DNA from 2 places in the Allorhizobium sp. nf9_anc genome. Region 1 is predicted to be linked to the other one. Evidence: predicted binding sites of a transcription regulator. Region 1 holds the regulator's gene; the other holds the start of a gene.
The links. Region 1 encodes PhoB, which activates phosphate uptake and scavenging genes when phosphate is short. Its sites were predicted from a motif close to TGTCATNNANCTGTCAT; they were not measured.

Region 1 (5,030 bases):
CGGCCCTCGGCGTCGGCGCCTCCAAGATGCAGTCGATCTTCCACCACGTCCTGCCGCTCGCCATGCCGGGCATCCTGACGGGTGCGATCATCGGTCTCGCCCGCGCGCTCGGTGAAACGGCGCCCCTGCTGCTGATCGGCATGGTCGCCTTCGTACGCGAATACCCGGCAGGTCCGCCGGACGGCTTCTTCCAGCCGGCTTCAGCTCTGCCGGTCCAGGTTTATAACTGGACACAGCGTGGCGACCCGGCCTTCGTGGAGCGCGCCTCCGGTGCCATCATCGTCCTCCTGGTGTTCCTGATCCTGATGAACCTGATCGCAATCATTCTTCGTCGCCGTTTCGAGCGTCGCTGGTAAGGAGCTGTATCATGATGAACAATCTCGCGACTAAGATGACCACGACGAAAGCGCCACCTATGACTGAAACCAAGATCACCGCCCGCAATGTGCAGGTCTTCTACGGTGACAAGCACGCCCTGAAGGATGTCAACATCGACATCCGCCCCCGTTCCGTCACGGCCTTCATCGGCCCGTCGGGCTGCGGCAAGTCGACCTTCCTGCGCTGCATCAACCGCATGAACGATACGATCGCGAGCTGCCGCGTCGAAGGCAACATCATGATCGACGCGGAAAACATCTACGACGCCAAGGTCGATCCGGTGCAGCTGCGCGCCAAGGTCGGCATGGTGTTCCAGAAGCCGAACCCGTTCCCGAAGTCGATCTACGAGAACGTTGCCTACGGTCCCCGCATCCACGGTCTCGCCCGCAACAAGTCCGACCTGGACGAGATCGTTGCGACCGCCCTGCAGAAGGCCGGTCTCTGGAACGAGGTCAAGGATCGTCTGGACTCGGCTGGTACCGGCCTCTCCGGTGGTCAGCAGCAGCGTCTGTGCATCGCACGCGCCGTGGCCGTCAGCCCCGAAGTCATCCTCATGGACGAACCTTGCTCTGCGCTCGACCCGATCGCGACCGCCAAGGTCGAGGAACTGATCCACGAACTGCGCGAAAACTTCACGATCGTCATCGTGACGCACTCGATGCAGCAGGCCGCACGCGTTTCCCAGCGCACGGCGATGTTCCACCTCGGCGAACTGGTCGAAGAGAACGACACCGACAAGATGTTCACCAATCCGGATGACCAGCGCACCCAGGATTACATCATGGGCCGCTTCGGCTGAGCCTCGACGTCATCCACGGTTGAACTCAATTTCAAGGACGTTTCAAATGGGCTCCTCTCACATCTACTCGGCCTTCGACGAGGAACTGAAGTTCCTGATGCGCCGCATCTCCGAAATGGGCGGTCTGGCAGAACAGATGGTCGCCGAAAGCGTACGTTCTCTGGTGAATTCCGATGCGGCGCTTGCCCAGAAGGTGATCTCCGATGACGTCCTGATGGACGCCATGGAGCGCGAGATTGGCGACAAGGCGGTGATCACCATCGCCAAGCGTCAGCCGGTTGCCTCCGACCTGCGCGAGATCATCGGCGCTCTTCGCATCGCCGCCGACCTCGAGCGCGTCGGCGATCTCGGCAAGAGCAACTCCAAGCGCGTCGTCGCCGTCCAGGCGACCGGTGTGCCGCGCAAGCTCGCCCGCGGTCTCGAGCATCTCTCGGATCTGGCGCTGGCCCAGCTCAAGGAAGTCCTCGACGTCTACACGACGCGCTCGGCCGAAAAGGCCAAGTCGATCCGTGACCGCGACGAGGAGATCGATGCCATCTACACCTCGCTATTCCGCGAGCTGCTGACCTACATGATGGAAGATCCGCGCAACATCACCAGCTGCACCCATCTTCTCTTCTGCGCCAAGAACATCGAGCGCATCGGCGACCACGCGACCAACATCGCCGAGACGATCTACTATATGACGACCGGTGCGCAGCCGGAAGGTGAACGTCCGAAGGAAGACCTGACCTCTTCCGTCGGCGCGCTCACCGAGTGACGTTGTCCAGCGGGGTTAATGCCTGATGCAGCCGAAAATCGCCGTGGTGGAAGACGAGGAGGCCCTCTCGGTCCTCCTTCGCTACAATCTTGAAGCCGAGGGCTATGAAGTCGAGACGATCCTCAGGGGTGACGAGGCTGAAATCCGCTTGCAGGAGCGGGTTCCGGACCTTCTGATCCTCGACTGGATGCTGCCCGGCGTGTCCGGCATCGAACTCTGCCGCAGGCTTCGGGTCCGCCCCGAGACCGAGCGCCTGCCGATCATCATGCTGACGGCTCGTGGCGAGGAAAGTGAGCGGGTACGTGGCCTGGCAACGGGTGCCGACGACTATGTCGTCAAGCCCTTCTCGACGCCGGAGCTGATGGCCCGCGTCAAGGCCATGCTCCGCCGCGCCAAACCCGAGGTTCTCTCCAGCGTCCTGCGCTGCGGCGATATCGAGCTCGACCGCGAGACGCACCGCGTGCATCGCAAGAGCCGCGAGGTTCGCCTTGGGCCGACCGAGTTCCGGCTGCTGGAATTCCTGATGGCATCGCCGGGCCGCGTCTTCTCGCGCTCCCAACTGCTGGACGGTGTCTGGGGTCACGACATCTATGTAGACGAACGCACCGTTGACGTGCATGTCGGGCGCCTGCGCAAGGCGCTGAACTTCTCCAACATGCAGGATGTCATCCGCACCGTGCGCGGCGCGGGTTATTCCATGGAAGCCTGAGTAAGCCAATTATTTCGATTGAGGGGCTGCACGGATCATCCGCTGCGGCCCTTTTCGTTTCAGGCAAGAGCCCAAAAAGAAAACGGGCCCCGAAGGACCCGTTGCATGTCTTGATCTTGCCGATGGATCAGCGGGCGGCCTTGCGGCGTTCGCTGACCGGCTGATAGGCGAGCTTCGCGTGATAGGTGCAATAAGGCGCGCTATCGGCGATTTCGCAGCCGCAGAAGTGGAAGTCGTCCTTCATCGGATCGCCGATCGGCCACTTGCACGTGCGCTCGGTCAGTTCCGTCAGCGCCAGACGACGCGAGATCGGGACAACCACGTTGAGGGAACGACGAACTTCGACTTCCTCGTAGGCTTCGACTTCGACCTCTTCCTTCAGCATGGTTGCGCCGGCAGCGCGGGTTACCGTGCGAGTGGTCGTGTTAGCCGCCGGACGGTTCTGGAAAGTGGCCGGACGCTGGGTCTGTGCCGGGCGCTTTGCCGGACGGGCCGCAGACGAGCTGCCGCCAGCCTTTGCGCGGCCGGGAAGGTTAAGGCGGTGCACCTTGCCGATAACGGCATTGCGGCTTACGCCACCGAGTTGTGCTGCAATCTGGCTCGCGCTGAGGCCTTCAGCCCACAGCCGCTTCAGTCTCTCGACCCGATCATCAGTCCATTGCATAGTCGTCATGCCAATTCTCTCCGCCGCTCGCGTCTGTGATGGCAGAATCCGTCACCGTTGCTTCGAACGAATCCGAAACAAAGCCGCCTCGATACTGTCGGTGAGCACTTCCGCCGCATGCAATCTATTAATGAAATTTAACCTAGAGGTCGGCTGACTCCGTGACAAGAGTCGCAGGAATCATCTGGAATCGATTTCGCGGTTTTCCCCAACTTGCTTCCCGAGTGAGTCAAGTATGCAACAGGTGGAATCTTCCCCGACGCTCGTGCTGCGCGTGTCGGCCGAATCCGTGCCTACTCCTGCGATTCCTGCAGAAAACGTTGACATCGCAGGGGCGAATGCGGATAGTGCCCCCGCCGCCGCGAGGCGGCATTTTTAATTTTTCCGGGACCTCTGAGGCGTCCCGCCGTCCCCGGACGGATCGTCGAGAAGGATTGTGACAGCCATGGCCGAAGCTACGCCGCTCTACCAGACCTACAATCGGGCGCCGCTGCGTTTCGAGCGAGGCGAGGGCGTCTGGCTTGTAACGGAGAGTGGCGAGCGATATCTCGATTTTGCAGCCGGTGTGGCAGTAACTTCTGTCGGTCACGGCCATCCGCATGTCGTCGGCGCGCTGAAGGATCAGGCCGACAAGGTCTGGCATCTGTCGAACCTCTATGAAGTGCCGGGCCAGGAAGTTCTGGCCAAGCGCCTGACGGACGTCACCTTTGCCGATCGCGTCTTCTTCACCAATTCGGGTGCGGAAGCGCTGGAATGCGCGATCAAGACGGCGCGCCGCTATCACTTTGCCAAGGGGCATCCTGAGAAGTTCCACATCATCACGATGGAAGGCGCCTTCCACGGCCGCACCATCGCGACGATCGCCGCCGGTGGTCAGGAAAAGTATCTCGAAGGCTTCGGCCCGAAGGCCCCCGGTTTCGACCAGGTGCCCTTCGGCGATCTGGAAGCAGTCAAGGCAGCCATCAGCGATGCGACGGCTGCAATCCTCGTTGAGCCCGTTCAGGGTGAGGGCGGCATCCGTCCGATCCCGGTGGAAATGCTGCGCGCCTTGCGCGACCTCTGCGACGAGCATGGCCTGCTCCTGATCCTGGATGAAGTCCAGTGCGGCGTCGGCCGGACCGGCAAGCTCTTTGCTCATGAATGGGCAGGCATCACGCCGGATCTCATGGCTGTCGCCAAGGGCATCGGTGGCGGCTTCCCGCTCGGCGCCTGCCTTGCCACGGAAGAGGCGGCCTATGGCATGAAGGCCGGTACGCATGGCTCGACCTATGGCGGCAACCCGCTTGGCATGGCCGTCGGTAATGCTGTTCTTGATGTCGTGCTGGAAGACGGCTTCCTTGAGAACGTGCGCGACACCGCACTCGTCTTCCGCCAGGGTCTGGCTTCGCTGAAGGACCGGTTCCCGGACGTGATCGAGGACGTGCGTGGCGAAGGCCTGATGCTCGGCCTCAAGGCCAAGGTTCCGAACACCGAACTCTTGATGGCGATGCGTGACGAGCACCTGCTCGGCGTTCCCGCAGGCGACAACGTCATCCGTCTTCTGCCGCCGCTGACGGTCACGGCAGAAGAGGCCCGTGACGGCATCGCCCGTATCGAACAGGCCGCCGAACATATCCGCGCCAAGGCCGCAGTCGCAGCGTCTGCCTAAGACAGGACCCTCTTTCATGGCATCTCCCAAGCATTTTCTCGATCTCTCCGCTGTCACGGCTGGGGACCTCCG
Region 2 (5,030 bases), 1.9 Mb from region 1:
TTGAAGCCGTGCGGTCGACATTGTCGAGACGTGCGATCAGGTCGTGCAGGATGATGCCGCCGAGATCCGACCACAGGAAGTGGCCAATCGAGTCCGGTGGCTCCCGCCACATCGGATCGCCCACCATGATGTCGGCGCCGATGGGTTGGGCGATCAGGAAGATCCGCTCTTCGCCCAGCGAGGTCATTTCGCGATTGCCGCCATCGAGCCGATCGAGGCAGGCGAGATGGCCATTGAACCAGCTGCGCAGGCCGTTCAGGCTGAGTTCCGTAGGCTCAAGGACGCGGACACGCTTGTCGGGGACGTCGGGAACGTCACGCAGGAACTTGTAGGCGACCAGTTCCGCCAGATAACCCGTCGCCGTGTTGCGGCTTGCAGCCCCCAGGCGCATTACCGTTTCCACGAAACGTGTGGCCGTCAGGCCCGACAGCGGGTCGTCCGGCGTGCGGCGCAAGGCGAGCGCGAACACCGACTGCGTCATCAGCCACTTGCGGTGGGATGCCTTCAGGCGGGACATGCGCGGGGTTCGCATGTGAATGCCAATGAGATGCTGGGCGATCTGCCTTTCGATCGCCGGGTAGAGCGGATGTGCAACTATTTCAGCGCGCGACATGAGCGGCATGGCAAAAGCTCGGCGTTAAACTTTGAATGCAATCAGAGTGTTCGACCGCTCGTGCAGCCAGGCAAGAACAGTGGTCGCTAATACTGTCAAGCAGGCCGGTTTGGTGAACAAAAAAAGTCTATGACTGAAATCGGGGGGCGCTGCAATAGCGCCCCCCGTTCAAAATGTCTTTATGGATAACTGTGATCCGAAGTAACGATGCGTTCAACTGCTCGGTTGCAGTCGATCGGACTGCTCGGGGAAGAAACGATCAAGTCCGTAGCCTTCGCCGAACATCACATCGTGCTGCAGAAGACGGTAATCGCGGATCAATGGGTCGATGCGGCCCGACAGAGCCCAGTCGGCCTGCGCCTTGTTGTTACGGCCGATCAGTTGATGCCGGTCGATGACCGAGTAACGTTCGGCGACGCGGCCGAGCATGCCGGTATAGTATGGGTGGCGATAGCCGGCCATACGGACGATATAGTAGGGCAGCTGCGAGGGGCTGACCGAGCCGATGTCCTTCTGAACGCCGCGCTTGGACGACCAGATGACGAGCGGAGTCTCGTGCTCGCGCTTCATGGTGGCGACCGAGGCCTTGCGGGTGGCGACGACGTTCGCCATGTAGCCGCTCTCCGTATAGACCTCGTTCAGCGGTGGCAGGTGGTCGCCGAAGAGCACGATGATCGTTTCGCGGCGGCGCTTCTTCGCCCAGTCCATGAGAACCTTCAGGCTCTGGTCCGCTTCCTTCACACCCTGCGCATAGGTCGCAAGCGCGCTGGTGTTGCCGTCAGAGAGGGTCGGAGCGTCCACCTCGATGGTGTTCTTGGCATAGCGGTTATGCTCGTAGGGCCCGTGACCCTGCAGGGTGACAGCGAAGAAGAAGAAGGGTTCGCTGGTGTTGTCGGCTTCCCGGATGATGTGGCGCGTCAGGGCCTCGTCCGAGGCGAAGATCCCACGCTTGTCCATCACAGGCATGTTCTCTTCGGACTGGAACTGACGGAAGCCCAGAGACTGGTAGACGTTGTTGCGGTTCCAGAACCAGCCCTGGAAAGGGTGGAAGGCCTTGCTCACATAGCCCTTCGATTCAAAGAAGGTGGCGAGAGAAGGCACGGGACGGCGGATATATTGCTGATAGGGAATGCTGCCATAGGGCAGGAAGGCATTGGAAAAGCCGGTCAGCGCTTCGAATTCGACATTAGCCGTCATGCCGCCGAACTCCGGCGAGAAGACCTGGCCGGACTGCGAGGCGCGGATGGTCGGCATCGGATCGGTCGAGTAGCGGACGCTGCTCATCTTGGTCGGATCCCACAGCGACTCGCTCATGACGACGATCACGTCGGCCTGACGGCCCGAGAAGAAGGACGCTGGCAGAAGGTCGGTCTGCATGTCGGTGATGGCGACGTGATTGTAGCCGGCGGGGGCGCTGACGCTCGCCATCGGCACGTTGAAGGCAAAAGCCATCAGGAAGCCGTTGTGGCGATAGTTTTCCTTCTGGTCCCACATCATCGGCACGATGTTGAGGCGATCCCGGAAGGCGGAAAAGGCCATCGGGTCCATCAGGGAGATGAAACCGGCGAGCAGCGGGAAGGCGAGGGCAAGGCGAACGCCCCGGCCTGTCAAGTTCAGCCGCGGGAAGACCTTACGGCTCTTCCAGATGAGCGTGACGAATGCGGCAACGAAAACGAGGCTTCCGATGGCAAGGGCAATCGCTTTGACCGGTTCAGCCGCAACGATGGCTGGCAGCAGCTGCATGATCTGACGACCGAAGAGAAGGTCGCTCGGAAAAAGCGGGTCCGACAGGAAGAGCTGCTTCTGTCCCGAGAAGAAGGCGGGCAGCAGAGCCAGCGGCGCAACGAAGAGCGTGGACTGGTAAGCCTTGCCGATAATGGCGTCTGCAAAGCAGAGGACCAGGAACATGATGCCCACGGCCACAAGCCCGGGCCGGCTCGACGATGTCAGGTACTCGACGACATCGACCATCGTGCCGCGTGCGAGCACTTCGCTCAGTACGACGATGACGGCTGCGATCAGCGCCGTGTTGACCCACTGAATGACCAGCTGCAACGTCCAGGACGTGCCGAGCTCGCGTTCGCGCGTCGCACCAAAGGCATTAAAAATGGTCGCGACGAGCGATTTCGGGCTGGTCTGTGCCACGTCGAACTCCGGGTCAGGGACAGGTGTCGTAAAATCTTCGCACAGATGTCACACAAGTGTCATGAATGCTACATGAACCGTAGCGCAGAAGCCTTTGTTCCCACACTTTCAGGGGGATTGGTTAGCGGCGGCGGACATTGCTGATCACAGGGTCGACAAGCAACGTTGCGATCGGTCACGCGAGCGGCTAAATCGATGTCATGAGCGAAGCAAAGAAGATCTCCGACGTCCTGCGTATCGCGGTGGCACAGTTCAATCCTGTTGTCGGCGACGTCGCCGGCAATCTGGCCAAGGCGCGTGCTGCGCGCGCCGATGCGGCCGGGCAGGGGGCAGACCTCCTGTTGCTGACGGAGCTCTTCATTTCAGGCTATCCGCCGGAAGATCTGGTATTGAAACCCGCCTTTCTGAGCGCCTGTCTCCAGGCTGTTGAGGCGCTTGCCGCCGACACGGCCGATGGTGGCCCGGGCGTGATCGTCGGCTTTCCCCGCCAGGGCGAGAAGGGACGGCACAATTCCGTCGCCATTCTCGACGGCGGGAAGATCCTTGCCTTCCGCGACAAGCTCGATCTGCCGAACTATGGCGAGTTCGACGAGAAACGCGTCTTTACCGAAGGCGAGATGCCGGGACCGGTGAATTTTCGCGGTGTGCGCATCGGGGTGCCGATCTGCGAGGAGATCTGGAACGATCTCGGCGTCTGCGAGACGCTGGCCGAGACCGGCGCCGAAATTCTGCTGGTACCGAATGGCTCGCCCTACTACCGCGGCAAGGTCGATGTCCGCCATCAGGTGGCGCTGCGTCAGGTGATCGAGACAGGCCTGCCGCTGGTGTTCGCCAACCAGCTCGGCGGCCAGGACGAACTCGTCTTCGACGGCGCAAGCTTTGCCTTCAACGGCGACAAGTCGCTCGCCTTCCAGATGAGCCAGTTCGAGGAGACGCTGTCGGTCACGACCTGGAAGCGCACGGATGATGGCTGGCGCTGCGACCAGGGTCCGATGTCGCGTATTCCGGAGAAGGAAGAGGCCGACTACCGCGCCTGCGTGCTGGGCTTCCGCGACTACGTTAACAAGAACGGTTTCAAGAGCGTCGTGCTCGGCCTGTCCGGTGGCATCGATTCTGCCATTTGTGCTGCGATCGCCGTCGATGCGCTCGGCGAGGAGCGGGTGCGCACGATCATGCTGCCCTATCGCTATACCTCGCAGGAGAGCTTCGCCGACGCGGAAGCCTGCGCCAAGGCGCTCGGCTGCCATTATGACATCGTGCCGATCCAGGAGCCGGTTGAGGGCTTCCTGTCGTCGCTGTCGGAAATGTTCGAGGGCACCGAGAGCGGCATCACGGAAGAAAATCTGCAGAGCCGTACACGAGGGACAATCCTGATGGCGGTCTCCAACAAGTTCGGTTCGATGGTCGTCACCACTGGCAACAAATCGGAGATGTCGGTGGGCTACGCCACGCTCTATGGCGACATGAATGGCGGCTTCAACCCGATCAAGGACCTCTACAAGATGCAGGTCTATGCGCTGTCGGCCTGGCGCAACGAGAATGTCCCCCCAGGCGCGCTTGGACCATCCGGCGAAGTCATTCCCGCAAACATTCTGTCCAAGGCGCCGTCTGCCGAGCTTCGGCCGAACCAGACCGACCAGGATTCGCTGCCGCCTTATCCGGTTCTCGACGATATCCTCGAATGCCTCGTCGAAAAGGAAATGGGCGTGGACGAGATCGTTGCGCGTGGCCATGACATTGCGACGGTGCACCGGGTGGAGCACCTGCTTTATCTTGCCGAATACAAGCGCCGCCAATCGGCGCCGGGCGTGAAGATCACCAAGAAGAACTTCGGACGCGATCGCCGCTATCCGATCACGAACCGTTTCCGGGATCGCTGAGCGTGTCGATAGAGGACCACGATGCCCGGGCTGCTTTGCCTGATTTCACGGCGGAGGAGCGCAGCTATATCTTTGCTGTCGGAGCGCATGACAATCAGGATAGCGGGCTGTACCGGACGCTCTCAGGCGCCGCCTACTTCCTGCCCTCGATTGCGATTGGCTGCTACGGCCTGTGGGATGGAAGCTTCAAGATGCTGGGCATCGGGTTCCTCACGCTGAACGTCAGCCTGATCTGGGGTTTCTACACCGAATGGCGCAGTGCTCATCTTGAGCGGACTGGCCGGGCGATCTTCGCCAAACTGCGCCAGGCGATGGAAAATCGCTCACGTGCAGACTGATTATTCCAAGGAGACCACTATGCGCAGTTCGGTCGAGATCTACGATATGACGAC

Region 2: AC02Y0_RS06860 (LTA synthase family protein) is a predicted target of PhoB. The motif match lies at 2,805-2,821, and genes of this name have one in related genera.

The regions. Positions count from the first base shown of each region.
Region 1 is NZ_CM150481.1:3,358,079-3,363,108, reverse strand. Features, by position in the region: gene pstA (phosphate ABC transporter permease PstA) at 1-356, shown strand, start outside; gene pstB (phosphate ABC transporter ATP-binding protein PstB) at 392-1,177, shown strand; gene phoU (phosphate signaling complex protein PhoU) at 1,224-1,937, shown strand; gene phoB (phosphate regulon transcriptional regulator PhoB) at 1,963-2,646, shown strand; gene AC02Y0_RS16375 (GcrA family cell cycle regulator) at 2,774-3,310, opposite strand; gene AC02Y0_RS16370 (acetylornithine transaminase) at 3,756-4,958, shown strand; gene argF (ornithine carbamoyltransferase) at 4,975-5,030, shown strand, end outside.
Region 2 is NZ_CM150481.1:1,449,182-1,454,211, forward strand. Features, by position in the region: gene AC02Y0_RS06855 (hypothetical protein) at 1-622, opposite strand, end outside; gene AC02Y0_RS06860 (LTA synthase family protein) at 827-2,758, opposite strand; gene AC02Y0_RS06865 (NAD+ synthase) at 2,959-4,638, shown strand; gene AC02Y0_RS06870 (hypothetical protein) at 4,641-4,976, shown strand; gene AC02Y0_RS06875 (TolB family protein) at 4,996-5,030, shown strand, end outside.